Regions from separate parts of the Paenibacillus aurantiacus genome, predicted to be linked through region 3. Evidence: riboswitches for the same ligand, from Rfam matches in the RefSeq annotation. Region 3 holds a riboswitch; each other region holds the start of a gene.
What was found. Region 3 has a riboswitch for ZMP and ZTP ahead of rpiB (ribose 5-phosphate isomerase B). Riboswitches for the same ligand answer to the same signal wherever they lie in the genome.
Positions count from the first base shown of each region.

Region 1: another riboswitch for ZMP and ZTP. It lies ahead of ACFFSY_RS30860 (bifunctional 5,10-methylenetetrahydrofolate dehydrogenase/5,10-methenyltetrahydrofolate cyclohydrolase); the one in region 3 lies ahead of rpiB (ribose 5-phosphate isomerase B).
Region 2: another riboswitch for ZMP and ZTP. It lies ahead of ACFFSY_RS21295 (DJ-1/PfpI family protein); the one in region 3 lies ahead of rpiB (ribose 5-phosphate isomerase B).

Region 1 covers NZ_JBHMDO010000047.1:573,750-584,282, forward strand. Annotated here, with positions in the region: gene ACFFSY_RS30845 (GNAT family N-acetyltransferase) at 1-455, opposite strand, end outside; gene ACFFSY_RS30850 (histidine phosphatase family protein) at 452-1,102, opposite strand; gene ACFFSY_RS30855 (hypothetical protein) at 1,416-1,586, opposite strand; gene ACFFSY_RS30860 (bifunctional 5,10-methylenetetrahydrofolate dehydrogenase/5,10-methenyltetrahydrofolate cyclohydrolase) at 1,654-2,505, opposite strand; ZMP/ZTP riboswitch at 2,568-2,648, opposite strand; gene ACFFSY_RS30865 (hypothetical protein) at 2,768-3,067, shown strand; gene ACFFSY_RS30870 (stalk domain-containing protein) at 3,175-4,644, shown strand; gene ACFFSY_RS30875 (ABC transporter permease) at 4,772-5,572, opposite strand; gene ACFFSY_RS30880 (ABC transporter ATP-binding protein) at 5,556-6,527, opposite strand; gene ACFFSY_RS30885 (ArsR/SmtB family transcription factor) at 6,541-7,536, opposite strand; gene ACFFSY_RS30890 (response regulator transcription factor) at 7,838-8,509, shown strand; gene ACFFSY_RS30895 (sensor histidine kinase) at 8,506-9,519, shown strand; gene ACFFSY_RS30900 (FtsX-like permease family protein) at 9,595-10,533, opposite strand, start outside.
Region 2 covers NZ_JBHMDO010000033.1:549,159-559,691, forward strand. Annotated here, with positions in the region: gene ACFFSY_RS21280 (ADP-ribosylglycohydrolase family protein) at 23-970, opposite strand; gene ACFFSY_RS21285 (hypothetical protein) at 982-1,422, opposite strand; gene ACFFSY_RS21290 (DUF5680 domain-containing protein) at 1,483-1,944, opposite strand; gene ACFFSY_RS21295 (DJ-1/PfpI family protein) at 1,994-2,605, opposite strand; ZMP/ZTP riboswitch at 2,660-2,738, opposite strand; gene ACFFSY_RS21300 (DMT family transporter) at 2,764-3,645, opposite strand; gene ACFFSY_RS21305 (LysR family transcriptional regulator) at 3,769-4,638, shown strand; gene ACFFSY_RS21310 (alpha/beta hydrolase family protein) at 4,652-6,154, opposite strand; gene ACFFSY_RS21315 (hypothetical protein) at 6,376-6,654, opposite strand; gene ACFFSY_RS21320 (bifunctional 3-deoxy-7-phosphoheptulonate synthase/chorismate mutase) at 7,699-8,772, shown strand; gene ACFFSY_RS21325 (hypothetical protein) at 8,836-9,009, shown strand; gene ACFFSY_RS21330 (phosphodiester glycosidase family protein) at 9,155-10,533, opposite strand, start outside.
Region 3 covers NZ_JBHMDO010000022.1:416,038-426,570, reverse strand. Annotated here, with positions in the region: gene upp (uracil phosphoribosyltransferase) at 1-143, opposite strand, end outside; gene ACFFSY_RS13450 (UCP032817 domain-containing protein) at 432-1,631, opposite strand; gene glyA (serine hydroxymethyltransferase) at 1,848-3,095, opposite strand; gene ACFFSY_RS13440 (TIGR01440 family protein) at 3,136-3,768, opposite strand; gene rpiB (ribose 5-phosphate isomerase B) at 3,782-4,240, opposite strand; ZMP/ZTP riboswitch at 4,364-4,446, opposite strand; gene ACFFSY_RS13430 (low molecular weight protein arginine phosphatase) at 4,485-5,078, opposite strand; gene ACFFSY_RS13425 (manganese efflux pump MntP) at 5,161-5,721, opposite strand; gene ACFFSY_RS13420 (L-threonylcarbamoyladenylate synthase) at 5,797-7,146, opposite strand; gene spoIIR (stage II sporulation protein R) at 7,297-8,007, opposite strand; gene ACFFSY_RS13410 (nucleoside-triphosphatase) at 8,319-8,858, shown strand; gene ACFFSY_RS13405 (TauD/TfdA dioxygenase family protein) at 8,975-9,901, opposite strand; gene ACFFSY_RS13400 (aliphatic sulfonate ABC transporter substrate-binding protein) at 9,983-10,533, opposite strand, start outside.

The DNA of each region.
Region 1 (10,533 bases), on a different contig from region 3:
TTGGCCATCCATAGCGGCAGCAGCGCAGCATTCAGCCGACGTTCCTCTGCAACGTCTCGGGACGGCAGCTTAACCAGATCTCCCTTGCCGATCGAGTAGGTATGGAAAGCACGCTTCCGCTCCAGCGTCAGGCGGTTCCGAAGAAGCGCTTCATACTCCGCCCGCTGGACTTTAAAGACGAGCGGCTGATTCAAAGACAACTCCCCGACAAGTTGATCCAGCAGATCCGCATCCGTCCCTGCAAGAAAGACGATATGCGAAGCATCCGGGTATGTCTTCGCATCGTAAGGACAGTCCGACGTTGGCAAACGCAGCAGCATGCTCCACTGTTCGTCATGCTCCAACAGCCGACAGTTCATGGCGGCGCCGTAAGCTTCGAGCATTTTGAGCAGCGTGATGTTCTCCAGTACGCGGCGACTTAACAACGCCTTGATGCGCTCGGACGTGTCCATCATCGGCGGTCGCGCTCGGACGTGACGGATGGCGGCTGTGATTCGCCCGCTTCCTTCCACAATCTCTCCACTTCGGCCAGCCGATCGCCCTCGAACCGCGCGCGGTAAATGTCAGGCTTGCTTGTCCCCGCCCAGAACGCATAGCCGTATCGCGCATCGAAATAATGGAGCAGAATGGTCATGATGTTGCCATGCGTGCCGAGTGCGATTCGTCTGCCCGCATGCTCTGCCAGCAGCTGCTTCACGACCGGCACCGCCCGCTCGCGCGCTTGCCGCGTCGTCTCTCCTTCGGGGAGCGCCGCGTCCAAATCCTCGAAGGAACGCGCAATGGCGCGCCTGAGCTCCTCGTCCGGAATGTCCTCGCGCAGGCTGCCGATCGCCCGTTCCTTCAACGCGTCGTACAGCGCAATTTCCTGCCCGAGCCGCTCCGCCAGCGGCGCGACCGTGTCCCGCGCCCGATGCTGGGGACTCGATACGATGAGGTCGATGCCTTCGCCAGCCAGCAGCTCCGCTACCCGCAGCGCATCCCGCGCTCCCTGTTCCGTCAGTCCCGCTCCTGATCCAGCTCGCTCCAGCTCGCGGGAGAATTGCGTTTGACCATGGCGTACGAAATAGATATAGGTTGTCAGCGTCGTTGTCGAATCAGACATAGAACCTCCTGTACGGCGTCCAGCTTGCCCGGACCCGTTCGAAATTGAAATGTTGGTATAGTCAGTCGGAATACGCGCCTCCGCCTACGCTCGCGCCATTCCAGGCAAAATGAATTGTTTGACGCCCAGCGGCGCATCACCGATGTGGAAATCGGCGATCCCATGATCGGTGCAGCTTGGCAAGCCCTCTCTATCGTTTATCATTCGGTGTAAGGGAATATTTTCCTTCCCAATGTCGCGGCTGCATAGCACCATGCAATCAAAAAAACCGCCCATGAGCGTGCGCTCACGGGCGGTTCTTCCTTGCGGTAAGCTATTCTTTCCGGGTGACCGCGCGTATGTTGGCGTCGGGGTGATGCAGCAGGATTTGCCGACGGGCGTCCTCCGTGCCGATCGCTTCGATCTCCCGATAGTAGACGACGTTATAGTGCCGGTCCGCGAATTCAACGGTATACACTTCTTGTTCGAACTGACCAATCTCCAATCCAGCTCAGCTCCTTTACCACGAATAGACGACTTCAGCACAGTATATTCGCGGATACCCCGAATTACTACGGTTGAAACACCCTTCTTTCCGCGGCATCCACCGTATGCTTGAGCAGCGTCGCAATCGTAACAGGCCCTACGCCAGCCGGGACAGGCGTGACCGCGCTCGCTTTCGCCAGACACGCCTCGTAGTCGACGTCGCCGATATTGCCTTTGTTGTAGCCGGCATCCAGCACGACGGCCCCTTCTTTGATCCAATCGCCCTGGATGAAAGCCGGCTTGCCGACGGCAGCCACGACGATATCGCCCTGGCGGACGAGCTCAGCCAATCCTTCGGTCTTGGAATGGCAGACGGTCACCGTCGCGTTGCGGTTCAGCAGCATGAGCGACACCGGCTTCCCGAGAATCGGGCTGCGTCCGACGACGACGGCGTGCTTGCCTTCGATCGGCAGATCGTAATGGTCAAGAATGGCCATGATCGCCGCAGGCGTACAGGATGGATAGTCCGCTTGGCCGAACGCATTCTGCGCGAAGCCGAGCATCGTCACCCCGTCCACGTCCTTGCCGATGGCGATCGCTTCGAACGCTGCCCGTTCGTCGATATGATGAGGCACCGGATGCTGGAGCAGGATGCCGTGCACGTCTTCATCGCCGTTCAATTGTTCGATGACCGCGATCAGTTCCTCCGTCGTCGTGCCGGCTCCCAGATGAATACGTCGCGATTCGATGCCGAGCCGTTCGCACGCGTTCCCTTTCATGCGCACGTAAGTCGCCGAGGATGGATCGTCCCCGACGAGGATCGTCGCCAGACACGGTACGATCCCCTTCGCCTTCAACGCTTCCACCCGCGAGGTAAGTTCCTCTTTTATCCGGTCCGCCACCATCGTGCCATTCAGTATTAACGCGTTGTCCGCCATCTCGTTCATCCCCTATAATCGTGTGATAACAATAAAAAAAGGCAAGGGAATGCTGCTTCCCTTACCTTCGCCCAGGCGTACGGCTGTTACCGCTTATGCGCTCCCCCATGGTTCCCCATGTTCCGCCAGTTACGCATAACGTTCGATTACAATTATTATAGGATGAAGCGCGCAGCCTGATCAAGTCTGGTTTGGCGATCATGGACCATTTCGGAATTCGCGGCACGGCATGGTAAAGTATGATGAGAGAGGTGGGCCCGACATGGCGCTAGGCATCACAAGAGAAGAGCTGGATGCATGGAAGGCGGCCGTCCTGCGCGGCGAGATCGCGTTCTTGACGCATTACTGGACGGACGACCGTTTCCCTGGTATGCGAACGGTCACCAAGGCAGGCTGCGCGGATCTGGAGCGGTTATCCGACTGGTGCAGGCAGAACGGGCTAAATCCCGCCTATATCCATCGTCGCGACCGATATCCGCATTTCGATCTGATCGGTGAGAAGCAGAAAGAGATTCTCATTCAGGAAGGGCTGACGGCTCACATCGCGCGGTTTCGTCTTTGATCGCCGCACGGCAAATCTAGCAATTGGAACCTTTCCGCTGCTTGAAGCGTCTTAGGGTTGGTTAGGTTACATCGATTAATAGAGCATGGATGAGGAGGAATCTAATCGTGAGGAAAGCATTCGCCGCCTTGATCGCCGCCACGACGCTATCGCTGCAGCTTGCATTCCCGGCGTCCGCGGCCACGATTCAGGGGAGCATTGTAGACTTCTCGCCGACATCGCTGATCAAGAAGGACGGCTCATACTGGGCGTGGAGCGGCAAGCTAGCCGTGCCGACCCAAATTCACGGTCTCACGGACGTGAAGGCCGCTTACCCCGAACAGTTGGTTGTGAAACAGGACGACACCGTCTGGCATTGGCAGCGGGACAACGTCACAGGCCAAGTATCGATCGAACAGATTCCGGGCGCCGTCGGCCTGAACGCGGTACTGCGTTATTGGGGCGACGAGGCGCTGCTCGTCGATACCAGCGGCACGGTCTTCGCCGTTCCCGTGAGCCGGAACGAGCTCGTGCCGTCGAAGACGAGGAAGCTCGAAGGCATCGCGAATGTGGCGAGAATCGCCGCATACGAGGAAGTGACTCCCGATAGCCGCAGGCAAAGCGCGCTCTTGTTCCTGAAGAAGGACGGCTCGGTCGTCAGGAGCACGCCGGAGCTTGCACGCTTCTCGCCGGTTCCGGGCTGGAGCGAAATGCTGGACATCGAGCGGAACGCCGGACTTAAGCGAGACGGAACCGTATGGAAGCTGCCGGAAGAGGTGGCCGAACTAGGGCGCGTCGACGCGAAGGCTAAGCAAGTTCAGGGGCTGTCGAATATCGCGAAGATCAACGGTAACGCCGCCATCGACCAGGACGGACGGCTGTGGTTCTGGGGCAAGGCGGTAATCGGCTATTCCGACGCCGCCGCCTATTACGAGCAGCCGCCGATAATGTTTAGTACCGTCCCGCACGCAAGGGAAGCCTATGTGGTCGATCACAGTCTCGTCGCGTTAACCGATGATGGAAAACTGTACGAATTTTCGCTGGAAGGTTTCAAACTCGCGCCGAACGCCAAGTTCAACCTGCTCGCGACGGGCGTGGAAGAGGTGGAAGCAAGCCGGCATCTCATCTTCCGCTTGAAGGACGGTTCGCTCTGGGGCTGGGGATTCAACAAGAACGCGGAGCTTGGCTATGGCGATTACGAGTTCAGCCACGAGCTGCCCGTTCCCGTGCAGAAGCCGATCGCCGTCATCCTGAACGGAGAATCGGTCGCGCTGACCAACGGCGTCGTCACCCGCGCCAGCCAGGCCTTCGTCCCGCTGCGCTCTGTCTTCGAGAAGCTCGGCGCCAAGCTTGCGTGGAATGACGCGGCCAAACTTGTCACGCTGACAGGTTCCGACTCGGACAAGCCGCTGCAGATTACGATCAACTACCGAACAGGCGTCACGCAGCTGAACGGCGAGACGGTCACGCTCCAGACGCCGCCCTTCAGCGTCAGCGGAACGTCGTACCTGCCGCTTCGCTTCATCAGCGAGCAGCTCGGCGCGCAAGTCGATTGGAACCAGGCCGCGGAGAAGATCGACATCCGCTTCAAGTATTAATCGCCAGCAGCAGCTCCAAGCTTAAGCAAGCCCTGAACGCGCGAAGCGTTCAGGGCTTGCTTTTTGGCGTCTGCCAATTGATCCGCAGATCTTCATCCTTGGCCTGTCGGCTCCGCTCGATTCCGCGTTAGCGATTCACCCGCCAGCTGACAAGTCTGCTGACAATGAACAACGACAGCACGCTGAACGCAAGCATGACGAGGCAATCGAGCATGACGCCTGTCGTCCAGCCATGCAGCAGCACCTGCCGCATGGCGTCCGCAGCATACGTCGTCGGCAGCGCGTACGAGATCCACTGCACGACCGTCGGCAGTTGATCGGCCGTCACCATGACCGGCGACAGGAACGTAATCAGCATCATGAGCGCCTGGCATAGAATGTTCGTCAGCTGATGACTCGGCGACCAGAAGCCGAGGATGATGCCGACGCCGACGATGCTCGTCAGGCACAGCAGCGCCACGAGCGGCAGCGCGGGCGTCACGTGCAGCCTGACATCGAACATCCACTGGCCGAGGAACAGCAAGATGACGAACGAAGGCACCGTGCTCATCAAGCCGCGAATCATGTTGGCCAGCACAAAGTTGATTTTCGAAATCGGCAGCGAGGCATAGAATGTGAAATGGTCCTGATGCTTCTGGAACGAGATTTCCTGCCCGAGCCCGTTAAGTCCCATGACGATAATGCCAAACAGCAGATTCCCCGCCAGCACCTGCACGACGCTCTCGTAGGAGGGATCCGCAATGAAGAAACGCATGAAGATGATCGTCGTCATCGGGATCAGCGTCGCCATCACGATAATCCACACCCAGCTGTTGCGGATCGTCGCGAACTGAATGCGCACGAGAATCGACAGCTCCGTCCACCATCTGCCAAGTCCGGTAGGTACCGTAATCGCGGTCTGCGGCGCAGAATTAACCGACCCTCTCATGCAGCGTCTCTCCTTTCTCCGCTTCCCGGTCAATGTGGAAGTAGACGTCCTCCAGACTTGGCGGAAGAACGGAATATTCTTCGATCGCAAGGTCCGTCCGCGCGATTATCATCTCTAGCAGCGCCGCCGCCCGATGCTTCTCGACGAGCAGCCGGATGCGGTTCTCGCCGCCCTCCTGCACGATGCCCCACGCGGATAGCTCCCGCTCCGCCGCTTCCCGCTGGCCCATCGCGGTGCCGATCTCGAACCGAAGCCGCTGATCGACCCGCTGCTTCAGCTTCGCGACCGCGTCCATCGCCAGCAGCTTCCCGTGGTTGATGACCGCTACCTGGTCGACGACCTGCTCCGCCTCCAGCACGTTGTGCGTCACGAGCAGAATCGTCGCCCCCTGCCGATTATGCTCCTCGATCAGATTCCACACGAGCCGGCGCTTCTTCGGGTCGAGCTCGTTGGTCGGTTCGTCCAGAATGAGCACCGGCGAATGCCCGATGAGCGCCGTCCCGATGCCGACCATCCGCTTCTGCCCGCCGGAGATCCGGTTCAGCTTCTTGCCCGCCAGCTCGCTCATCTCGAACAGCTCCAGCAGCGCCTCGGCCTCGCGCTTCGCTGCGCGGGCGTCCATTCCCCGTAGCCTCGCGGTGAAGACGAGCGCCTCCCTGACAAGTAAATCCGAGAGCACATGAGGGTCCTGCGAGAAATAGGCGACCTCCGAAGCGACGCGTCGCGATTGGGCGTGAACTTCCCCGCCTTCGTACAGCACCCGGCCCGACGTCGGCTTGAGCTGGCCGACGAGCTGCTTGATGAGCGTCGACTTGCCCGCCCCGTTCGGACCAAGCACCCCGAGAATTTCCCCCCGCTTGATGCCGAGCGAAATGTTGTCGTTGGCCAGCTTATGGTTCTTGCCCTTCTTATAGAGCTGGCTAATTCCCTGCGCCTCGAACACGTAATGGCTCACTTCGTTCCCCTCCTTATTTCAGTAACGTCCGCTTGGCCTGATCCATCAGGTTGGACAGCTTCTCGGCGTCGAGCTCGTAATAGATGCGACCGTCCGCCTTCGTGATCCGGATCAGACCGAGGTCGATCAGCAGATTCGTATGATAGTTGATGGCAGCGGGCGTCAACGCCATCAGCTGCGCCAGCTCGCCGGCGTAATGATTGCGCGTCTTGAGCAGCTCCAGCAGGTCGAGCCTGCGTTTGTCCGCGATGACCTTCAGGAACTTCTCGGTCATATCCTTATCCTCTTGCCGTCGCTCCAACGCATCGTTGAAGTAGCCGAGCGACATCCAGCTGCATGCGTCGTCACGCCAATCGACGGCGTTGAAGAACATGCACACCTGCGAAATATAGCTGACGTGCACCCGGGTCCGTTTGGTCACGAGCTTCGGATCGATGCGGGCAATGCGGGTGAACGACCGCTCGGGATCGGCCGCGAACAGCGACTCGTATTTCCGAATTCCCACCTCGCCGAACGCCGCCAGCCGTTCGCGCTCCGGCAGGAAAGCATGGGTCCAGAACGATTCCAATAACAGGACGGTCCGGTGCTGAAACTCCTCCGGATAGCGGGCGCAATCGAGCAGCTCGGCGTGCAGCTCCGCATCCGGCAGCGGATGCGCGGCAGCCAGAAGCTGCAGCAGCTGGGCATCCGTTCGGACCGAAGCGGCATCTCTCCCGTCCAGCCAGTCGATACCCGCGCTTTCGTACACCGCCTCCAGCAGCATGTATACCAGATCGAGCGCATCCCAATTGCGATACCGGTCGAACCATTCCCGCGTGGTGGGCGCCTCTTCGCCGCCGAAGAAGACGTTGTACAACCCGGCGTCCAGCCGGTCGTAGAGCGTGCTTTTGCCGAATAACAGATTCATCTCCCGCTTCACATGACGGGACAGCCGGCCGATCATTCCCTCCAGCATGGCCGTAGCTTCTTCGTCCAGCGCAACGCCCATCTCCCGGCCGAATTCCAGCATAAAATCCTTCTTGGCCGCCATCGAGAGCGCGGCGATGAACTCCAGCGGCTCGCAATAGCCGAACTCCAGCAGCTGTTGCTGCTCGGTAATGGATTGGATAACAAACCTCTCCCTTCGATTTGTTTTTAATGCAGACTTAATTATCGATGTTCTATTTTAAGTGTTGACTTAAAACTAACAAACGCCCGATCTTCTGTCAATATTTTCTATGGTTATTTTCAGGAAATAGCAACGAACTCCCCAGAACGCGCCGAAGTGCTATACTTATGACACGACAAATTTGCGTAAGGAGGCCTCTTCCTTGTTTCATATTCTGCTTGTCGAAGACGACGACAAGATCCGTTCGATCGTGGCTGACACGCTGCGCAAATGGCAAATGCAGGTGACCGAGGCAGTCCGCTTCGACCAGGTGCTGAAGGAATTCGAACAAGCCCGGCCGCATTTGGTCATCCTGGACATCAATTTGCCGGTGTTCGATGGATTCTATTGGTGCCAGCGCATCCGCGCCGCGTCGAAGGTGCCGATTCTGTTCCTATCCTCGCGCGATCAGAACATGGACGTCATTATGGCGATCAACATGGGCGGCGACGATTTCGTGCAGAAGCCGTTCGACCTCGGTATCCTCGTCGCCAAGGTGAACGCGCTGCTGCGCCGCAATTATACATACCAGGACGAGCAGCTGCAGCTGGCGTACGGCGGGCTGACATTCAATCTATCCAATTCATCGATCGCGGTGGGAACGCAGAGCGTCGAGCTGTCCCGCAACGAATTCATCGTGCTGCAGACGTTCATGCGCAGTATCGGCAAAATCCTTTCGCGCGAGGAGCTGATGCAGGCGTTGTGGAACGACGAGCAGTTCGTCGACGACAACACGCTGACCGTGAACGTCAACCGGCTGCGGCGCAAGATCGCTTCGCTGGGCCTTGCCGACTTTATCGCGACACGCAAAGGAATGGGGTATATCGTCGAATGAAGTTTTGGCGCTTCCTGGCGTACGAGCGCCCCTATCTGCTCGCCTTCCTCGCGGTCGTCGCGGTCATGGCGCTCGTGTTCATGACGGACCCCGGCGTCTCGTGGCGCTGGAGCACGGTGCTGTACGCCTGCGCCCTTGCGCTGATCATCGCCGCCGGCTTCACGCTGTACCGCTTTGCGCTCAGCGCTAGCGCGGTCCGGCACATGGACGACGAGGAGACGCGCCCGTTGTCGATGGAGGCGGCCGCCTACCGCGAAGCGATGGAGCTGATGGAGCGCAGGCACATCCAGGCGCTCAACGAAGCAAAGGCGCAGCAGCGCGAGCACTATAATTTCATCGTGTCGTGGTTCCACGAGATCAAGACGCCGATCTCCGTCCTTCGGCTCATGCAGCAGACGCAGATCGACCCGGCCAGCCTGGAAGAGGAACTGGCCCGCATCGAGCATTACGTCGATCAGGCGCTCTATTACGCGAAGCTGGACAGCTTCAGCCAAGATTACGAGATCGGCGAGGTCGACCTTGCGCCATTCATGAAACGCATCGTCAGACGCCACGCGAAGACGTTCATCTCGCGCCGAATCCGGATCGATCTTCGGATGGAGCCGGCGCAATCCGTCCAATCCGACCCGAAGTGGCTCCAATTCATCGTGGACCAGGTCATCACGAACAGCTTGAAATATACGGCCGAGAACGGGGAGATCGTGATCGCAACCCGCGTATTCGCGCAAGAGAAGCAGCTCGTCATCCGGGACAACGGCATCGGCATCGAAGCGAAGGATTTGCCGCGCGTGTTCAACCGGGGCTTCACGGGGACGAACGGGCGGCAGACGCAGGCCAAATCAACCGGCATGGGGCTCTATCTCGCGCAGGAGCTGTCGGGCCGGCTCGGTCATTACATGACCTGCTCGTCGGTGGCCGGCGCGTACACGGAGATGGTGATCCATTTCCCGAAGCACCACGATCCGCATTGGTCGATGCGGCGTGGGACAGCTAGGGGCGAGAGCGATTAACCGAGAAAGCCAAATAACCGCAAGCACGCGGCATCCTCGCCGTTCGCTTGCGGTTATTTTGACGCCTACATATCCCTATCCCCGAGCGCTCGCCAACCGGTAATACAAATTAACCGACGCGAGGTAGAAGACGAAATAGATGATGAAATACACGCCCATGATGGCCCACACCGCGGCCGTCAGCCCCTGGAAGTCCTTCACCGAATCCAGAATATACGACTTGATGATGAACCAGCTGAAGCCAATGCCCAGCACGAGCGGCGGCGCGAACACGAACAGCTGCTGCCTGCGGACGGCGCCGCGGATTTGTTCCTCCCTTACGCCGATTTTGCGCAAAATCGCATACTGCCCGCGAGTTTCCGTCGCCTCGCGCAGCTGCTTGAAATAGATGACGCTCGCCAGCGCGAAGACGGCGATGACCGCGAGGAAGGCGCTCGCGAACAGCATCAGGGCCGAGCCTTCGATCTGCTTCGAGTAGACGTCGGCGAACGAGGAGTAATACGCCTCCGGCTGCTTCGTAATCAGCGCGTGCAGCTCCTTGGACAGCGCCTCGGCATTCTTCGCGTCTTCAATATCGTAGATTTCGAACGTTCTGCGCGCCGCGTCTGCCTGCAACGAGGCATAAGCTTCGTCTGCGACCACTAGAACAGCTGGCTTCTTCACCATAGAGAGCACCGGATCGCTCGCCCAGCCGAGCAGCGCATAGTCCTTCTTCTCGATGACGCTGAACGCAGCCTTCTCCGCCCCTAGCGCAAGTTCCAGACGTTCGGCATCACCGGGCGCGAACGTCTTCGCGAAATCAGTCCCTTGCGAGAGCGATAACGCTTGGTCGCCGGTGAGCGCTATCGTCTGGTCGTCGCCGCGCAGCATGACGATGTCGTTGTACGACTGCTGAGACACGAGCAGCACCTGGGGAAAATAATACTGGGGATTCTCGAACGCATCGTCCAGCGGCGTGCTCGGATCGGACGCGAGCGCCTCCAGCGTGCGATGCCACGCGATGGCGTGGGCGGA
Region 2 (10,533 bases), on a different contig from region 3:
CCGCACCTCCTGCTTCATTCCGCTACGCGCGATTGGGGTTAGTCTCGCACGCCGATCCGAATCGTTCGCACAGCGCTTCGATGTCGCCTAGCCGCGCGAGCCCATTCACCCAATGCTCCGGGATCGCCGAAGCGCCATACAGAATACCGGCCAAGCCGCCCGCAACCGCGCCCGTCGTATCCGTGTCTTCGCCGAGATTGATCGCGGCGAGCACCGCCTCCTCGTAGGAAGACGAGCGGAGCAGACACCAAAGGCTGGCTTCCAACGTATGCACGACATACCCGCCGGAATGGATTTCATCCCGAGGGATGTCCGTAATGCCGCCAATCAGAATGCGATCGAATCGCCGAAGCTCGGTCTCGCTGCCGAATGCCGCCCTGATGGTATCTGACGCGCTTGCGATACTGCTTGGCAGCGATAATCCGTCCAGTAGGCCCATTGCGATCTCTACGTAAATCGCGCACGCGATCACGGATACCGCATGTCCGTGCGTGATGGACGATACTTGCCGGATGACCGTCATCCGCTCCTCGAGCGGCGCGCTTCTCAGCCAATAGGCAAGCGGAAGGATTCGCATGAGCGAGCCGTTGCCGTTGCTGTTCTCGCTGCGACCGCCCGCCAGATCGGGCCGTATGATGTCGTCGTTCAGCCTTTCGATGGCACGAGCGGTCGCGATGCCGACGTCGAACACGCGGCCGTGCGGCGTCCAGCGTGATTTGTACAACCAGCCGGTGAATTTGTCCGCGATGTCGTATAGATCGACTTCGCCACAATCGGCCACGCTCTCCATGAGTGCGAACGTCAGCGAGCTGTCGTCCGACCACGTCCCCGGCGGCTGATTATGCGACTGGTAGCCGATCATGTCCGTAATCGGCGAAGCATCCATCTCGTGGCGGGACCGGAACTCGGCCGGCACGCCGAGCGCGTCGCCCACGCACAGCCCGAGAATTCCATCTCGAATCTTACTCATCCTATCGCTCCTTATTTCACGACCGTAATGCCTTGCTCCCGTCCGAACGCCTCCAGCGCCGAACGTACCCGTTCCAGCTCCGACTCGTCGCCCTTATACCGGTACACGCGCTCCACCGGATTGCCGATGTTCAAGTGGATCTCTGCCGACTTGCCGTTTAACCGGACCTGCTTCACGTCCGAGGGCCGGATCAACGCGCCATCCATTCGCAATTCCATCCGATCGACCCGCACATCGGCAAGCTTCCGCTGTTCCTTCACCGCTAACGCCAGCAATGCTCCCAACCCTGCGATCAAAAGGAGCTGCAAGCCAACCATCCACCACGTCCAACCATCGAGTGCAATGCTCATGGAGGTCGTCACGGGTATAAGCGCAACGAGGGACGTCATGAACAGAAAATATCGATTATAGGTTTTGCCTGCCTTAAAAGTAACTTGCGACTCGCTTGTCAATTGAGCTGCCCCCTCTTATGCGTCGCGCACCCGCGAGTACACTTGCCCCCGCCGGAGTTCCTATTCGAACCGAATGCGTCCGCCGTGGAACGCCAGCGAGAAAATAACCCGCCCTTCGTACCGGATCGACTCCTCGCCGCGAAACCATTGCTCATCGCCATCCCAGCTGCATGAATATACGAATCGATCCGAGCTTACGGTAGCAGGCCCGCGGTATGGCGCCTCGACCGGCACCTGCTTCAAGCAATCGAGCAGAAAGCCGGGAAAACCTTCGATCGGCTCATGGGTGAAGCCGTAATAATTCATCCCCCAGACAGGCCGCCCTTGATGCCATACTTTCTCCTCGCCGATGAAGTCAAGCTCGCCTGTATAGCAATCCTTGTAACGATATGCCTCGCGCTCATAGGCGATTTCTTTCGTTCCGTCTTCCGTTGTCCGCACCGCAATGCCTGTACCGGATGCATAGGCATTGCGTTTGGCTTCCGTCAAGAATTGCCGGAATTCGGTTGTTTCGCTGGCCATATTCTCGCACCTCCCATTATTCTACTTTCGACCTTTGGAAAGCGTAATCCTACAATTGCGTCCGCAGCGCGTGACTGCCCGCCTCTCCCTCATCTTTGTACGGATAGTACGGGTAGTCCATCATACGGCCAGCCTCCTTCGCAGCCGCTGCCCCATACAGCGACTCTACGACGAACAGCCCCAGATCGATGGAAGCCGACACGCCGCCTCCCGTGAAGACTTGGCCATCCCGCACATATCGCTCGTACGCCACTTCCCCGCAGTAAGGGGCAAGCAGATCGTACGCCGACTTATTCGTCGTCGCCCGCTTGCCGCTCAGCCAGCCCGCCGCGCCCATGAGCAGCCCTCCCGTGCAGACGGACACCTTCCAGGGGACGCCGCTTGCCGTGCGCAGCCAAGCAAGGAACGCTTCGTCATGCCGCAGCTGCCTGGTCGCCATGCCGCCCGGCACGAATACGAGGTCGTAATCAGACAAGTTCTCCGATACGGAGTTCGCCCTCATCGCAAGCCCCCGGTCGTCCACGATCGACTCGGTCATCGCACAGAACCGCCAGGATACGCCGCCCGTGCCGGGAATCCGGTTGAGCTGCGTCATCGCATCGAAAAACCCCGAGAAATCAAGCGTCGTCATCCCGTCGAACAATACAATTGCCATTTTCATTACGTATCCCTCGCCTTCTTAGACAATAAAAAAAGCATTTGACCGCAAGATCAAATACTTCGCCCAGGCGTACGGCTTCAAGCGGCATGCTTCCTCATGGTTCTCCATGTTTACGCCAGTCGCATGCGCCTTTGATTTTCTTCAGTTTACACCCATAATCAGGAAACGGCAACCGATTTTTCCACGGTCGGCCGGGCTCCTTCCCAGTTCACGAGAAAGATGCCAACTCCGGTGCATAAGCCGCCGATGGCCGCGTTCCAGGCGAGCGGTTCGCCGAGCAGCAGCCAGCTTCCCAGCACGCCGAAGATCGGCACGAGGAAGAGGAATGCGCTCGTCTTCGCCGGATCGCCTGCTTGCAGCAGCCTGAACCATAGGATGAGTTGAATGATCGAACAGAAGATTACGAGACAGGTCATGATCACGAACGAGCGACCGGATACCGTGAACGTCGGTTTTTCGGCGACTAGACTCATGATGAGCAGCCCAATACCCCCGAGCAGCATCTGGTACGCCACCAGCACATAGACGTTAAAGCGTCCGCCCCACCGTTTGATAAGCAGCGTCGAGCAGGCGAACATCAGCGCGCCGCCAAGACCTGCGACCGTCCCCGGACCGAAGCCGAGCTGAACGCCGAACGCGATCGCCACGCCTCCGAAGCCGATCAGGACGCCCACCCATTGGCGCGGCCGATATCGCGCGCCGAGCAGCAGCGTTCCCAGGATGATCACGAAGAGCGGATTGGTGAACGTCAAGATCGAGGATTCTGCCGAGCTGATCCAATGCATGCTGTAATAGGCGCAGCCCATGACGGCCCCTGTCTGCACGAGCCCAATTGTTGCTACCCTCAGCCATTCGCCACCTTTGGGCACAGGAGCTCTCCCGGCCATACCAATGGCGAGCAAACCGCCTGCCAGCGTATAACGAATGCCCATTAACAGGAATGGCGGCGCATAGGCAAGACCGAGCTTCCCAATCGGGAACGCGATGCCCATCAAGAACGTTGTGATCAATATAAGCAGCGTATACTTCATCCGCGTCATGTGCATAACCTCCGAATTGTTTGTCGTGGTCTTATTGTATCGGAGGCTTGCATTTCTGTATAATGAAGGATAACGATATCCGCCATCATTTCTGGTGATACCAGATTCAAGGAGGGAACGCCCGTGGAGAGCGGCGATTTGCGCATCTTCCAAGCGGTAGCTCGCGAAGGCTCCGTCACGAAAGCCGCCCGGACGCTCGGTTATGTCCAATCCAATATAACCGCGCGCATCCGGCAGTTGGAGACCGAGCTCGGCACGACACTATTTACCCGGCACAACCGGGGCATGGACCTATCCGGCAGCGGCCGGCTGCTGCTTCAATATGCCGACAAGGTTATCGGCCTTCTCGATGAAGCGGCGCTTGCGCTGTCCGCTTCCGACGCGCCAGGCGGCGCGCTGCGGATCGGTTCGACGCAGACGGCCGCCGCGGTAAGACTGCCCGGCTTGCTAACGGACTACTATAGCCGTTATCCGAACGTATCCTTATCGATCGCGACCGGGCACACGCAATTCCTCATCGATCAGGTGCTCCGGTACGAACTGGACGGGGCGTTCATCGGCAGCGCCACGGACCATCCGGATTTACAGGCCATGCCGACTTTCGAAGAAGAGCTCGTCGTCGTAACCTCCCCTGCCATTCCTGATTTGGAAGCCGCGCTCGCCAGACCGATTCTCGTCTTCACGGCTGGCTGCTCCTACCGCGACATCCTGCAGGCATGGGTCAAATCCAAGGGGCTCGCTCATTCGGTCATGATGGAATTCGGCACGTTGGACGCCATTCTGGGCGGTGTAACGGCTGGACTTGGCATCTCGCTCTTGCCGCTTGCCGTGATCCGCAGGCAGATCGACGAGGGCATGCTTCGCGCCTATCCGCTGCCTGAATTTTATGGCCGGATGACGACCCATTTCATTACGCGCAAAGATTCGTTCGTTAGCAGCGCCCTCCGCGAATTCATTACCCTGATTCCCGAAAGTCTCCCGGCGGCGCGGTAGAGATCCGATAATCTTATTTTGTGGATTCGGACAGGAACTTCTTCTTCACATCTTGCAATTCCGGATACGTCCGGAATAGATCCGAGCCGGATTGCTTGCCCTTCAATTGGCGGTCGAAGAAATCTGCCACCACGTCATCGATCAACTGGGCTGAACGGGCGGCCTTCAAGCTGCCCGTCATGCCAGTCTTCGGCAGAAGAGGCGACAGACGCGGCGCATCCGTGAAGTTGTAGTGCTCCGCGCCCTCAATGATCAGCATTTCGCCTTTCCGCTCCATCAGTTGATGAATGTGCGCCAGCTCAGCTTTTGCCAGCTTGAGCATCGCCTCGTATTGTTCCGGCGTCCCGCCGAACCCGTCTAATTTTCCGCCCGACTCATCATTGAACCGCAATACCTTCTCGTACATGGCATAGGTCGAAGATGTGCTTAACCACATAAACGGCTTATCCACCGCTTCGCGCCCTTCGAAATCCACCAAAGTGCCGTCCATGTCGATTGCCGCTTTGATGCGGTCGTCGCCGCTCGCCAGATATGAAGTCGCCCCGCCGAACGAATGTCCGAATACGCCCACTCGCTTCGTATCGATGACGCCCGCGAAATTGCGGTTCTCCCCCTTGCCCGCGTTCAACCGCTCCATGTAATCGATCGTGAATAAGATGTCGCTTGCCCACTGCCGTCCGATCTGGTTGCGATACTCGGCCGACGCGTCGAATTGCTCGCTATCGATCCGGTACTCCGCCACGCGGCCGTCCGGGAACAACGTCGCCATATTGCCATACGTGTGATCGATCGCCGCCACGATGTATCCGCGGCTGGCCAGCGCCTCTGCCTGCTCGACGTGAAGCAGCCTTGTCGTGCCGTAGCCGTGATTCAGAATCAGCAGCGGATAATTTGGTTCTTCGCGGGATACCGCAGCCGCTTCCGAAGAGCGACTTGCGACATATCGGAGGTAATCCAGCGTCACCTCTGACAGGTTCAATCGATCCGCGAACGCTTGAAGCTGCTGTCGTCCGCCCGGAATGAGCGGTATAGGTTTGCCGCCTGCTGCTTTCTCCGCCGGATACCACACTTGAATCACGAGCTCTCGCTTCGTCCCTTTTTTACTTGCCAACAGATCCTCCCGACTCTCGTCTACCGCATGGATGATCCGGGTGCCCACCGCGTACGGGCCAGGCAGCTCAGGCAGCTTGAAGACAGGAATAAGCTGCGCAGCGGCGCCGGAGAGCAGCAATAACAGAAGTGAACAGCTGGCGACAAGCTTCACGAGCACGCGCCTTCCTTTCGTCCCCTGCTTGCGGCTTGCCCCCCAAGCGGCCAGCAGCAGACCGACTGCCAAATAGCCGGCAAACAACTGGAACCGATACCCTTCCAACGCCAAATGAACGAGCAAAGTCCCCGATCCAAGCCCAACTGCAGTCAAAGCGAGGTTCCGCATGACTTTCGAATGTCCGCCAATGATCAGCAGCACGGCCAGCGCCAGATTGGACGCCAGCAGCGCGATCTCCCACAATCGCATCTTATCTCCTCCATTGCCTGATCTCGATTATCCCTTACATGGTAACCAAGATTAGGAAACGGATGAACCGTCCGGGGGACCAACTCCTCCCCGTCTGGAGACGTACGTCCGTTTGACCGACTACATGCGCGCAAGCCAAAAAGAGAGACCCCCGCATATGGCGGAACGTCTCTCTTCGATTGTTCATGTTCAGTTTGGGAGAAGACAGAGCCGAACGAAGGTTAGTCGGCCGCTTCTTCCTCATCGGCAGCCTCGTCAGCCGCCTCCTCCGAATCTTCCGATTCTTCCGATGCCGCAACTTCCTCCTCAGCCGACGCTTCTGAATCCGCTTCCAAGCTTTCGTCCGCAGCTTCCTCTTCCGCCGCTTCTTCGGCTTCCGATTCGTCCGATGCCTCTTCGGCCGCTTCTTCTACCGCGACTTCCTCTTCGGCAGCTGCACTTTCCTCTTCCGCTGCTTCAACTTCGGATGCGACGACTTCTTCTTGTTCGAACTCGCTCATGGATAATCCCTCCCGTTATCGCCTAGCTCCCTAAGCGTAGCTTCAGTATAACAGCTTCTATTTGCATTTTTTGTTGTTTCTTGGCGAGGACAAGATTACAATTTGGTTACAGCCGAATGCGGGGCACTTGACAGTTGATTGTCGCCTTGCAAGCCTGAGAATGGACATTGCTCGATCGTCATTGACGCCCGAATAATACCGTTGGTTTGATATTCGGGCGATGGAGTTTGAAAAGCGTACACTTCTATGTTTTCATTGTCTCCCTTCACAATTCACGCCAACGTTCAGGACGTGAAATAACAGGATGGGGTACAGCCTATCCTCCGGCGGGCGAGCACAACGTCTGCTGAGTTCGCGAATGTACGCGTTGAATTCGTATCCGCTTTCATTGCCGAGTGATATCGTCGGGATGATCGCGGATTTGTTTGTATTATTTTGATACAATCCCTGCCGTTTGCTCCCTGCGACCTGGTTGAAGGCCTTCTGACCGTCAACATGCATGCCATCGGAACTGGCATAGCTTCTCACCTTGGCAAATGCTTGAATTCTCGGCCAGTCCGACCGTCGTTGGCGGCATTCTGAATGCGCTGGCAAGAAGGCTAATCACCCCCATCGTCCATTCTCGATCCCCCGCCCGCTTTAACACAATACAGCAATTTAGCGTTAAATCGCGAACTTGCATCGCTTCTTCCGCATGGTATAGAATCCATCTTAACTTGCTGCACATCTTCGCAAAGGCGATGATGGAGAGAGTAAGCGGGCATCATTTCGCAAGACAGGGACGGAACGCCGCCGACTGAGAGCGTCCGAGCGAAATCGCCTGCCGAAGTTCACTCCGAAGCCTGCACCTGAACGAACGCGTTGGCGTCATGGTCGCGTTCTAAGTAGGACTGCACGTACTCCCTGCGTTAAAGGGTTTGAGTGAGCATTCCCGCCTGAATACCGTTTCGGGCCGCGGGTTGCTAATTAGGGTGGTACCACGACTTCTCGTCCCTTGCGGAGGAGAAGTCTTTTTTATTTTATACACATAAGGAGAGACGCAAGATGAACGAGACACGATTGGAGAAACTGCGTCGCCAATTGGACGGCGTCAATCAGGCTCTGCTGACGATGCTGAGCGAACGCGCGGCGATCGCGCTGGAGATCGGAGCCGAGAAAGAAAGACAAGGCGTACCCAAATACGATCCGGTACGCGAGCAGCTGATGCTCAAGGAATTGGTCGCGAAGAACAACGGTCCGTTCGACGATGAGACGATCCGCCACCTGTTCAAGCAGATATTCCAAGCGTCGCTTAAAATCCAGCAGGAGGATCACGGGAAACATCTGCTCGTCAGCCGTAAACGTCAAGAGCGCAATACCGTCGTTACGCTGGGGGAAGTTGCGATCGGCGGCGGCAAGCCTGTCATGATCGCCGGTCCCTGCTCGGTCGAAAGCTACGAGCAGGTCCGCGAAGTCGCCGCGCACCTGAAGGCATCCGGCATTACGGTCATGCGGGGCGGCGCCTTCAAACCGCGTACATCGCCGTACGATTTTCAAGGCCTGGGCGTTGAAGGGCTGCGTATCCTCAAAGAAGTTGCGGACGAATTCGGCCTGAAGACGATCAGCGAAATCGTCGATCCCGCCCACGTCGAGCTCGCCTGCGAGTACATCGACGTCATCCAAATCGGAGCACGCAACATGCAGAACTTCGAGCTGCTGAAGGCGGCCGGCGACGTACGCAAGCCAATCCTTCTCAAACGCGGGCTTGCCGCGACAATCGACGAGCTGCTGCATGCGGCGGAATATATCGTCTCGCGCGGCAATACGCAAGTGATGCTTATCGAGCGCGGCATCCGCACGTACGAGAAGGCAACCCGCAATACGCTCGATATTTCCGCGGTGCCGATTCTGAAGCGGGAGAGCCACCTGCCGGTGCTCGTCGACGTGACGCACTCCACGGGACGCAAAGATATATTGGCCCCATGCGCCAAAGCAGCGCTGGCCGCAGGCGCAGACGGCGTCATGGTCGAGGTGCACCCGAACCCGGCAATCGCGTTGTCCGATGCCGCTCAGCAGCTAGATTTTTCTGAATTCACCGACTTTTACGACGACGTGCTTCGTTCCGGCTTGATGAAATAACCGGATAGGATCTCCCGCGGTGTGGTATAATGCTCGCATCGCTTGCAGCAGGAGGTCATGATCATGAAAATTTACGTGGTGCTTGCGTTCTCCGAAGACGGCATGGAGAACGTCTATGTCGGGAACGACGAGGAGCGGGCGCTCGCCATGACGCTCGACGACGCGGAAGGCGCCGACGCGCTGTTCGTGGAAATTTGGGAAGATGGCGAGAAGACGGACGACTATCGCCTTGTATAGCGCGGCGACAAGAACGGCAGCGGTTGTTGGGGTAATCCCCGTCAATCGCTGCCGTTCTGCGTTTTGATGAGGGATGATATGAAGGCTAATACGGCAAAAGGGAGCGCACGTCAGGTCTCCCTGCCGTCGCTGCCTCTGTAGGCGATTACCACTTCAAGTTCGCGCCGAACACGAGCGCGTTGCTCAACGCGCGGCCCGGCGTCGTGACCGTCTTGCCGCCGGTTAGGAGCCCCGAAGAAGCGCCGCCGTCCAAATTCATCGCCTGCGCAGCGCCAAGCTGCTGCATAATGAGCGCCCACTGCTTCATCGTCGCACCGGGTACGGTGGCCAGCATGACCGAGCCGTTCTTCAGAATGGCTATCCCGCTGCGGGCGCCGCCGCCGGTAAGAATTTTGGGATCCTTGAACCCTTCCGCCGCCGGATCGACCGCAATCTTGCCATCCTTCACCAGCCGCGGACCTGCTCCGATCGCCGTATGCACATCGGACCAGTCCAATTCCTTGCCCGCATCGTTGCGGTACGTGAATGTATAGTCCACCTTCGCGCCGACCTGGAAACGATCCGCCTGTCCGCTCTCCTTGCCTGCGAATACAATGACGAACCCATCCGCCGGAATCGCCGCGTTCTCGCCGCGTGCAATGCGGACGACCGCGCCGCTGCGCACGATGATCGCCTTCTCCGCCGCGAAGCCGATCCTGCTGCCGCGCGCCGGCGTGAATAATGTGGCCGTCGTATCCGAGACCGGCGTCCGGTTAAGGAAATACGCGTACCAGCTCCGAGGTCCCTTCTCGTTCGCAACCGATCCCGCGATGCCTAAGCGAAGCGTATCCATGACTGCCGTTCCGTCCCATCGGAACCCGACCGTCGTGCCGGTATTGCCGATATGTGCCGGAATGCCGTTGCTGATCACATTGCCGTACGGGTCCGGAGTGCCGTTATACGCCTCGAAGAATGTACCGTTGATTGCCGTATCCGCCCGATATGCGGCCGCGATGGCCGTCAAACTTTGCGCGCTGCCGACCTGTCTGGACGCAAGTCCCGCCGTCACCGGCGTTCCTTTGGGCACCGTGACGGTGTGAACCGTGAACGTGCGACCGCCGGCGTTCACCCTGCGGCTCGCGTACGTTGCCTTCCCCGCCAACGGTTTCGCCGCGGTAACGACGACTGGTAGCGACATGCTGGATGCTCCCTCATCTGTGAACGCCTTGACGGTGATCGTCGTCCGCCCCGGCGCCACGGGCAGCAGAACGCCTTTCTCGTTTACCTTCGCGACAGCCGGGTTGCCCGTCGTATACGCAATGACGGCGGATGCCGGCGCGATCAGCCGATCCGCGAGCGGTACGCGGTTATTCGCCGCCGTGGTGACCGTCCCCGCAGGATACGAGAGCTGTGTCACAGATGTTGCCGCATCGACCTCCGCGCGAGGCATCCCGATGCCCGTTCCGGCAGCTCCGCCGCCTGCCAGCAGTACGGTCGCGCCCAGGATCAGCAAACCGCTCCGCCAATGATTGTGCTTCTTCATGC
Region 3 (10,533 bases):
AGGTCACGGGTAATTTCATAAGCCATCATCGTCGCGACTTCGTCCACAAGCTCGCGGAAGTCTTTGGTGTTGGTATTCTTGTCTCGAATGTAGGTCAGCTTATGCTGAATGAGCGGGTGATCGCAAATGGTTAATTTGCTCAAAATATCGTCCTCCTGATGGTGCTTCCGCGCCGGGTAATTTCCCCCAGTAACGCGTTTTCATTTTCAATCTTGTATATTATAGCACCACAAGCGCAGGAATTGCACAAGTTCGCCATTTTTTCCGAAAATGCCTCTGGTGTCAGGGCTGCTCCTGTCAAATACGCTCGAAACAGCGGCTGCGCTTCATGTAATTAAAGGAAAAAGTCCGCTCCCGGTCGAGAGCGAACTTTAGTTGATCGCGTATTAAATCCCATTCGGAACGTTCAGGTAGGTAAACGGTCGCTCGCTCTAACTGCTTCCGCCACAGGACGAGCCGCAGGAGGAGCCACCCCCGCAGGACGAACCGCCGCCACTGCTGCCACCGTCGCTACCGCCCCCGTCGCTGCCCCACGAACCTCCACCGCTGCTGTCGCCTCCGGAATAACCACCGCCCGAGTCGTCGCCGCTTCCGCCTCCATCGCCGAAGCCGCCGCTCTCGCGCGTGTCTCCGTCTCCGAATCCGTTCCCGTCGCGGTCGTCTCCGCTGCCGGCGCATGCATAACCGCCGCCGTAAGAGCCGTTCTGCTCCTCGCGCTCACGGGCTTCGTCCATCTGCCGCTGGAACTGGTCGTCCGGCGCAAGCGACGAGGCGAAGAACATGCCGGATAGGATGCCGGTCGTCATCATCGTCGTGTCGCTCCAGCCGTCGTGGCGTCGGTCGTGATGACCATCGCGATGCCGCTCGTGAATCCCATGGCTTGCACCGTGGCGCGCTTCATGCGAAAGCGTGCGCCCTCTGTGCATCAAATAGCCGATCACGTCTCGCAAATCGCCGTAGGTGTCGCCCGCGCGCCGGTTGAACCGCCGCGCGGCCAGCTCCTCCTCCGGCAGTTCGATGAACTCATCCATGCGGGAGGCGGGCATCGGCGTCCGGTAGAAGGTGCCCCACAGCCGCTCGCTAGCGGCGTAAGGGATGAAGAGCTCGCCATAAGCCCAATCGAACCAGGCCCGCTCGCCTGTCTCAGGCTGGCCTCCGGGGCCGTGCGGGGCGTGGTGGATGAGCGATCCGCAGAAACTGGCGCAGAACTGATCGTATTCTCTTGTGAACATGAGCAGCTCGTGCCAGACGTCATCCACCTTCTCGCTGTACATCGGGACCGAGCGAAGCACGCCGCACAGGAGGAAATACCGCTTCAGCTCGAACCAGCGCCACTGCCATTCCAGCTCGTTCATACCCGGCTCGCGCTTCTGCACCCGGTCCCTCACGCGCGCCTCCAGTCCTATCGGCACAGCCGCCTCCAGCCGAAGCGCCGCCTGATAGGCGGGATGTCCCTGCGGAACCCCAAGGTTCGTCGGCGGCGGACCGACGCGCGGCGCCGATGGCTTCGCTCTCGTACCGTACGAGGAGCGCGCACGACCCGCCGGCGGACGCGGGCCCCCTTTCTGCGAGCGAAAGACGAACGAAATTACGAGCGCGATTACTAGGATCACAATAAAGAATGTTGGCATGAATTGCGTTCACCTGCCTCTTGTCGTCATAGGGCCATTGTAACATGCGGCTATCTGGGAGCACATCCACTTTATGTAAAGTTAAAGCGAGGCGAAACGGCTAGCACCGTACATAGCGGCGATGAGCGATTCGTTCCGGATAAGCTGATGATTCAACAAAGAAAACCCCGACACGTTCGCCAAGGAACGCATCGGGGCTGTAAACAAACGATTCGATTAGTACGTCATGCCTGGGTAGAGCGGGTATTGCGCCGTCAGATCGGACACCATGCCGCGCGCCTTCTCGAGCGTCGCTTCGTCGTCCGGGTTCTTCAGCACGAGCGCGATCACTTGCGCGATCGTCTTCATCGCGCTGACGTCCATGCCGCGCGACGTGGCCGCAGGCGTACCGATGCGGATGCCGCTCGTAACGAACGGGCTCGTCGGATCGAACGGAATCGCGTTCTTGTTTACCGTGATTTGGACAGAGTCGAGCACGTGCTCGGCTTTCTTGCCCGTAATGTTCAGGTTGCGCAGGTCGATCAGCATCAGATGGTTGTCCGTGCCGCCGGACACCAGGTTCAGCCCTTGCGCGACGAGCTCCTCGGACAGCGCCTTCGCGTTGTCGACGACGTTCTGCGCGTACTGCTTGAACGACGGTTGCAGCGCTTCGCCGAACGCCACGGCTTTCGCCGCGATGACGTGCATGAGCGGTCCGCCTTGGGAGCCCGGGAACACGGCTTTGTCGATCGCCGCCGCCCATGGCTGACGGCACAGGATCATGCCGCCGCGCGGTCCGCGAAGCGTCTTATGCGTCGTGGTCGTCACGAAATGCGCATGCGGAACCGGGCTCGGGTGCAGACCCGCCGCGACCAGACCCGCGATGTGCGCCATGTCGACCATGAACAGCGCGCCTACGTCATTAGCAATTTGGCCGAGCTTCTCGAAATCGATGATGCGCGGGTACGCGGAAGCGCCAGCCACGATCAGGCGAGGACGGTGTTTGAACGCTGCTTTGCGCACTTCTTCATAATCGATCGTGAAGCTGTTCTCGTCGACGCCGTATGCCACGAAGTTATAAAGCAAGCCGGAAGCGTTGACCGGGGAACCATGCGTCAAGTGGCCGCCATGCGCCAGGTTCATGCCCAATACCGTGTCGCCAGGCTTGAGGGCTGCCAGATACACCGCCATGTTCGCTTGCGCGCCGGAGTGCGGCTGTACGTTCGCGTGCTCCGCGCCGAATATCTCTTTCGCGCGTTCGCGGGCGATGTCCTCGACGATATCCACGTGCTCACAGCCGCCGTAGTAGCGTTTGCTCGGATAGCCTTCCGCGTATTTGTTCGTCAATACCGTGCCCGCCGCTTCCAGCACCGCCTCGGAGACGATGTTCTCGGATGCGATCAGCTCGATGTTGTCGCGCTGGCGCTGGAGCTCCAGGCCGAGTGCTTTCAATACTTCAGGGTCTTGCTTGCGCAGATTTTCCATTGGACGTGTCCTCCTCTATATCGTGAAGCTAGTCAAAATGTCAGTCGCACATGCCATTATCCGATTGCGTCTTGCCAACTGCCTCGTCGCTCGCGGCAGGGGCCAGTCCGGCCGCCTCCCGCGTATACACCGCCCGCTCGCCGCCGATCAGCTTCGGCCGCGTGTAGGCCATCGTCAAGTGAGCTTCGCCGATCCGCTTCACCGAGCCGCGCGCCGGAACGGCCACGCGCCGCAGATGCATGCCGATGAACGTATCGCCGATGTCGATGCCCGCATGCGCCTGCACCGTCTCCGCCAGCACCGCGTCGTCCAGCGTACGGTACGCGTACGCCGCCATCGATCCGCCTGCCTTCGGCACGGGAATCGCGGAGACGAGCTCAAGCCCGTACCGTTCTGCCGCCCCGCGTTCGAGTACGAGCGCCCGGTTCAGATGCTCGCAGCATTGATAGACCGGGTAGAAGCCGTACTTCTTCCGCGCCGCCTCGACGCCGCGGAAGATCGCTTCGGCCGTCGCAAGCGTCCCGGAAGTCCCGATCCGCTGCCCGATCACTTCGCTCGTGCTCGTGCCGACGACGAGCAGCTGCCCGGGGCGCAGACCGCCCGCTTCCGCCAGCTCCAGCACCGCCTGCCGCACGTCCCGCTCGATCGCCGCCAGCCGTTCTTGTCCGTTCATGGCTGGTTCCTCCTTACGGATGGATGACGTTCGCGGCTTCGAGCTGTTTCACTTTGTTCAGCCGTCCGACGTGACGCTCGCCGCCGGAGAACGGCGTCTCGATCCAAATGCGCACAATCTCTTGCGCAAGGCCCGGGCCCACGACGCGTTCGCCAAGCGCCAGCACGTTCGTGTCGTTGTGCTCGCGGGTTGCTTTCGCCGAGAACATGTCGTGCACGAGCGCACAGCGAATGTCCGGCACCTTGTTCGCCGCGATCGACATGCCGATGCCCGTGCCGCAAATCAAGATGCCGCGGTCGGCTTTGCCTTGCGCCACGCGTTCCGCGACCGGTACCGCATAGTCCGGATAGTCGACGGATTGATTGCAATCGCAGCCCAAATCTTCGATCTCGTGGCCAAGCGATTGCAGGAACGGCACGATTTCGTCTTTCAAGCGGTAGCCGGCGTGATCGGCACCAATAGCGATTTTCATAGGAACGTTACCTCCCGCATGATCCGCATAATGGCGGAAATAGTCGAATTACACTGGTCCCATTATACCCCATTAACGCCCAAAAGACGAAAAAAGAGCATGGCGCGCTAAAAAACGCGCGATGCTCTTTGCCCAGGCGACCGGCCGTATATTCCGATGCTCCACCGTGGTTTGATCCACTTTCGTCGCCAGTCACATCGGAAACCGTTATTTGTTTTCATCATACTTGATCGCGGGCTTAAAATCAATCCGCTTTCGGCGACTCGCCGTACAATTTGGCGATCAGCTTGTCCATCGACTGCGCGATCTCGTCCGCGCAAATCCGGTACATCTCGAGCGAGCCGCCGAACGGGTCGGCGATATCGAAGCCCGGGATGCGGCGCTCCAGCTCGAGCAGCCGGCTGCGCTCTTCCGGCGACAGCTGCCCGCCGAGCGCCTGCTTCATGTGCCACTCGGTATACAGCGCCTCAAGCTCCGCGATATCCGCCACGACCGAATCGTCGGTCTGCGTGTATTCCTTCAGCGTGAACGTCTTATCCACCACATTCGGGAAACGCTGCAGCAGATGCCGCTTATGCCCGGTCGTCATCGTGAGCACCAAGTCGGCCCACTCCACGGAGTCCCCGCCGATCGCCGTGGAACTGCCGTCATCGGGAATGTTGCGGCTGCGCAGCACCGCGCGCGCATGTTCGGATACCGGCAGGCCGTCGACCGTCGATACTCCCGCGGAACGCACCTCGATCGGCAGCGAGCGAAGGCGCGCCTGCTCGCGCAGCATCGCCTCCGCCATTGGGGAGCGGCATGTGTTGCCCGTACATACAAACAAAATCCGTTTCAACATAAGTCCCCCTCCTTCGTTATGCGGAAGCGGCGCCGCCCAAGCGGCTCTTCCTTCACGATACGTTCGTTCGTGCCATTGCCTACAGTATAAACAAGATGCCGAAGGTAAACAAAATAATTCCGCCCAGCGCCTCGCCGTACTCGCCCAGCCCCTTGCTCACTTTGCGTCCCAGCAGCAGCCCCAGAATCGACATCAGCCCGCCGACCAAGCCGAACAGCAGCACCGTCAGCACGACGTCGGCGGCGAACATGCCAAGCGAAATGCCGACCGAGAACGAGTCGATGCTGACGCTCAGCGCGAACACCGTCAGGCCAAATGTCGAACGATGGTTGAACGACGGGACGTCATCCCCGCGAAGCGAGCTGTAAATCATATGACCGCCCAATAATAGCAGCAATCCGCCGGCCGCGACCGTGGCCACGTCACCAAGCAGCGTGCTGACGTATTGCCCCGTGAAGATGCCCAGGAGCGGCATCACGATATGAAAAAGCCCAATGACGACGCTTAACTTTACAATATCAAGCAGTCGGATTCCTTTCAACCCGATTCCGATTCCGAGTGAAAATGCGTCCATCCCGAGCGCCACCGCCATGATGATAAGCGTCAACAGTTGGCCGGTCTGCAGGCTCGCCTCTATCATTGTCATACCCCCTGTCCAAGTCTCCTCAGATCATATGCGGACAAGGGGCGAAACATGATCATTTCGGCTAGGGCGCTACGCGTGGACGACCCGGTGGCCTGCTGCCTTGACGAGCCGGTTCATGAGCGCGTGGCCGATCCCCGTCTCCGGGACGGCTTCGGCCCAGATGCGCTGCGTGCCCCGATCGTCGAATTCCCGGAGGGCGGCATATAGCGCCTGCGCCGCATTATCCAGCCGCGACAGGCTGCCAAGCGAAATGACATCGTCGGCTTCGTAGCCGCCGGCGTGCTCGTCGAATGTCAGGATGCCGGTGCGATCGCCGCGCGACCGTGCGGTATGTGCTGCGCGCTGGATATAGGCGCGGCGTGCATCCGCCTCGCCCTGCACCAGCTCCATCGCGCCGCGAGGGGCGTAGTGCGCGTATTTCATGCCGGGCGATCGCGGCGCCAACGCGGCGTCGGCGGATAGGCCCAGAGGCTGCGCCGGGCCAACCGCCTGATCGGAGCGCGCTGCCTGAGCATAAGCTGGTTCGGCGGCGCTGCTTGTACGGCGCGGCTCTCCCGGACGAGCGGCAAGGTCATGCGCCTGCTCGATCGCAGCCATGGAGCCGCGGCGCGGCGCGGAATCGGGCCCTGGCGAAGCGATATCGCTTACGGCCGTCGACAAGTTCTCGCCGCCACCTATGGCCGGGCTCCCGCTTGCCGCTTCCGCACTCATGCCAACGCTTGCGTTCACCGATACCTCCATCCCGGCGCCCGGCGCGGCGACCGCATCGTACTCCACGCGCGGAGCGACCTCGCGAAGCTCCTCCGCCGTGACGCCGCCCGGGCGAAGAATGCGCACCGTCTCTCCGTCGATCTCGACGACGGTCGACTCCAGGCCGACGCCTGCCGCGCCGCCGTCCACGATGCCGGCGATGCGGCCGGCCAAATCGCCCGCTACGTGCGCGGCGAGCGTCGGGCTCGGCCGTCCGGAGCGGTTCGCGCTCGGCGCCGCGACCGGGCAGCCCGCCGCCGCGATCAGCGCCAGCGCCACCGGGTGAGACGGCATCCGCACCGCGACCGTATCCAAGCCGGCCGTCACGCGAGGCGACACCGCGCCCGGCGCGGCGGGCAGCACAAGCGTCAACGGCCCGGGCCAGAAGCGGTCCATGAGACGCTCCGCCAGCTCGCCCCAAGGCAGCACGAGCGCGCCAAGCTGCGCGCGGTCCGCGATATGGACGATCAGCGGGTTGTCCGACGGCCGTCCCTTCGCCTCGAAGATGCGGGCGACCGCTTCGTCGCTTCGCGCATCGGCCCCCAAGCCATACACCGTCTCCGTCGGGAAAGCGACGGTCTGCCCTTCCCTTAGCAGGCGGGCAGCCTCCGCCAGCTCCTCGGATCTCGGCGCGCGCGCGTCGACGCGCCATTCCATCGTTCTGTTCATATGCGTTCAATCCTTTGTCGCGTTCATCGTTTGCCTACTAGTATACCATATCCTGTCCAGCCGGAAGCCTACCGAGCGCCGGAGGCACGATAGAGATGAAGGCCCCGCCGTTCGCCCGGCGGGGCCTTCATCATCATGCGAGAGAGCGTCTTAACCGAACAAGCCTTTGAAGAACGAGAAGATCGACTCCAGCACTTCCCACAGGAAGAACTTCACCTCGGGCGCCTGCTGCGCGTCCGCGTTCGCCGCGGATGCTTCCGGCTTCGCGCCTTCGCTCCCCGCCTTGACGGCCGCGCCGCCCTCTTGTACATCCGCTGCAACCGTCGTTGCCGCAGCCGCCGTTGCTTCGCCGCTGACCGCGTCCACGAAACAGAGCGGCGGGAACAGCACGCACCACCAGTTCTGGCCTTCGCCGCTGCCAAGGGTAATGCGGAGCGCTTCATAATCGCCGGCTGGATATACTTTGCTGCCGTACATTTTAGTCGGGAACGGCACGATGCCAAGCTCGGCCTTGAATCCGTAGTCGAAGCCGCGGCTTTGCAGCTCATCCGCCACGACGCGCTCGATATCGGACATATGGGCATGAATCGTCAGACGCGCTTCCTCGATGGAATGCTGGGCGTTCACCCAGCGGCCCATCTCTTCAACGACCGTGTCGCGGACATGGCGTTTGACCGCCTGATCGATCGCGCTGTCGGAATTGGCGAGAATGCGCAGACGAATGGATTCCTCGGGAATATCGCCGCCGGCAATGGCCGCATCGGCGCGCTGGCTCTCCCAGCTCATGAACAAAATCGCGAGAATGACGAACAGGTAACCGTAGGATTTTTTATAAGGAAAACGGGTATAAGTGCGGATCATATACACAAGCTCCTTCGCGGCACCCGTCGGTGCACTTGGCTTGCGTCCCGGAACGTTATATCCCCAGTATGTCCGGGAATCTCGCGCTTAAACCTAGCGGTTCTATGAAATTTCGAGAGGATGGACGAGAGGCCCGTGTACGTCAAAAAACCCGCGTGACAAGGGTTGTCCGGCCCGTTTCCCAAAATCAGGGTGTTGCGCAAAATACTTTAGCGGTTAAATAATAGAGTTAGGCATTCGCGGTTTGTCATAGAATGGTACCATCCAGTTCACGGCCGGATGCCGATTATGATACCGGGGAGGCGTGCATCATGCATACGTTACTGCTAACGGGCAAGTCTCAGATGGGGAAAACGACGCTGCTGAAGCGAATCATCGATACGGTAGGCGCCGAGCACTTTGGCGGCTTCTACACAGAGGAAATCCGCGACGCGTCCGAGCGGATGGGATTCACGTGCGTGCTGCTTGGCGGCGGCACGCTGCCGCTTGCGCACGTCGGGCTGAACGGCCCGCACCGGGTCGGCCGCTACGGCGTACGTGCCGGGTGGTTCAACGAGGAAGTACGACGGTCGCTGACCGAGGCCAAGGATAGCGGTAAAATCGTCGTGGCGGACGAGATCGGCCGCATGCAAATGAGCGATCCGGAGTTCCTTCCGTTCATCCAAGGGTTGATCGCGAGCCCGGAGCCCGGCATCCTGCTCGGCAGCATTATGGAGGAGAGCGACGCGGATGCGGATGCGCTCAAAGCGCTGCCCGGCGTGCGCGTGCTGCCGGTAACGTGGGAGAACCGCGATCGGCTGCAAGCAGAGATCGCGAGCGAGATCGAGGCGCTGCTGCGGGCGGGGAAATAATACGCGGGGCCAGAGACCGAAAATAGGGTACTACATCTCCCGTCCACAATAAAAAGCTCGGACAATTACCGGCTATATGCCGAATTGTCCGAGCTTTTGTTATTCTGGCACCCGCGTTACACGGCTTCCTCCGCATTCTCCTCCGGCAGCGGCAGCAGCGAGACGCTGCGGCGGCCGTCGATGCCGACCGGCACGTCGCCGGCGATCGTGACGCGGCGGACAACGCGATGCGCGGTGCCGTAATCGTTCACGGCGTAGTGCTGAGTCGCGCGGTTATCCCAGATGACGACGTCGCCTGCCGCCCAACGCCAACGGACCGTGTTTTCCAAGCGCGTCACATGCTCCTGCAGAATGGCCAGAATGCGCTCGGAATCCGCCGACTTGAGGCCGGAGATCCGTTTCACGAAGTGCCCGAGCAGCAGATGGCGCTCGCCCGTCTGCGGATGGACGCGAACGACCGGATGCTCCGTCTCGTACACCGTCGAGGCGAATACCGCCCGGTGCTTGCGAATGTCCTCCGCCGTTACCTCGCGGCGAATGACGGCCGCGTAGTCGTACGCGTTGGAGTGCACGGCGCGCAGCCCGTTCGCAAGCTCCTGCAGCTCAGGCGTCAAATCGTCGTAGGCCGCCGCCGTATTGGCCCATACCGTGTCCCCGCCCGCCGGCGGAATGACGACGCCGCGAAGAATGGACGCCTTCGGATACGCCTCGACGAACGTCACGTCCGTGTGCCAGGAGTTCGCCCGGCCGCCATGCTCGGAGTTGAGCTCGAGGACGGCGCTCGTGCCCGCCTTCACCGGAACGGTCGGATGCGCGTAGAGGTCGCCGAGCCGCTTGGCGAACGCTTCCTGGCCGGCATCGTCCAGCTGATGCTGACCGCGGAAGAACAGCACCTTATGGGCGAGCAGCGCTTCCTCGATCGCTTCAATGACCTCCGGGGCTAGATCCGCGGACAACTCCACGCCGCGGATCTCCGCGCCGATTCGGCCCGCGACGGGCACGACTTCCAACTCTACCGCTTGGCTCTTCACGATTTCACTCATTCCCTTCTTCCTCCTTGGGCGGATGGCCGCCGAATATGGGTATGGCGTTTGCCGGAGATGCTTCAGGTGCGGGACGGGCCGCTATTTGAGCGCTTCGTTCACGAACGAATCGTCCACCGCGTCTTTGAACGTCGTCGGCTGCTTCAGGAACTTGTTCTCGAGCAAAATGTCCGCCGAAGCTTGCTGCGCGTCGAGCGCCTTCTGCGTATACGCGGACAATCCGGTCTGGCTGTTCTCCAGAACCTGCTTCAAAATCGGCGCCGGGATCTTAGTCAGCTTCTCGTAAATAGCGACTGCTTCGTCCAAATTGGCATATTGCCAGTCCAGCGCTTGCTTGTATTGTTTCAGATACTCCACGATGATCTCCGGATGATCCTTCGCGAATTCAGTATGGGCGATCATCGAGACCGGCGCCTGCACGGCGATGCCCGCATCCAGCGCCTTGGCCTTCTTCTGCGCCACGTTCATCGTTACGTACGGGTCGATGCTGACCCAGGCGTCCAGCTTGCCCGCTTCGAATGCCGCTTGGGCGTCGTCGAATTGCAGGTTGATCAACTTGACGTCTTCCTGCTTCAGCCCGTGCGCAGTCAACACCTTGATCAGGTAGACGTGCGAGGTCGTGCCTTTGGCCA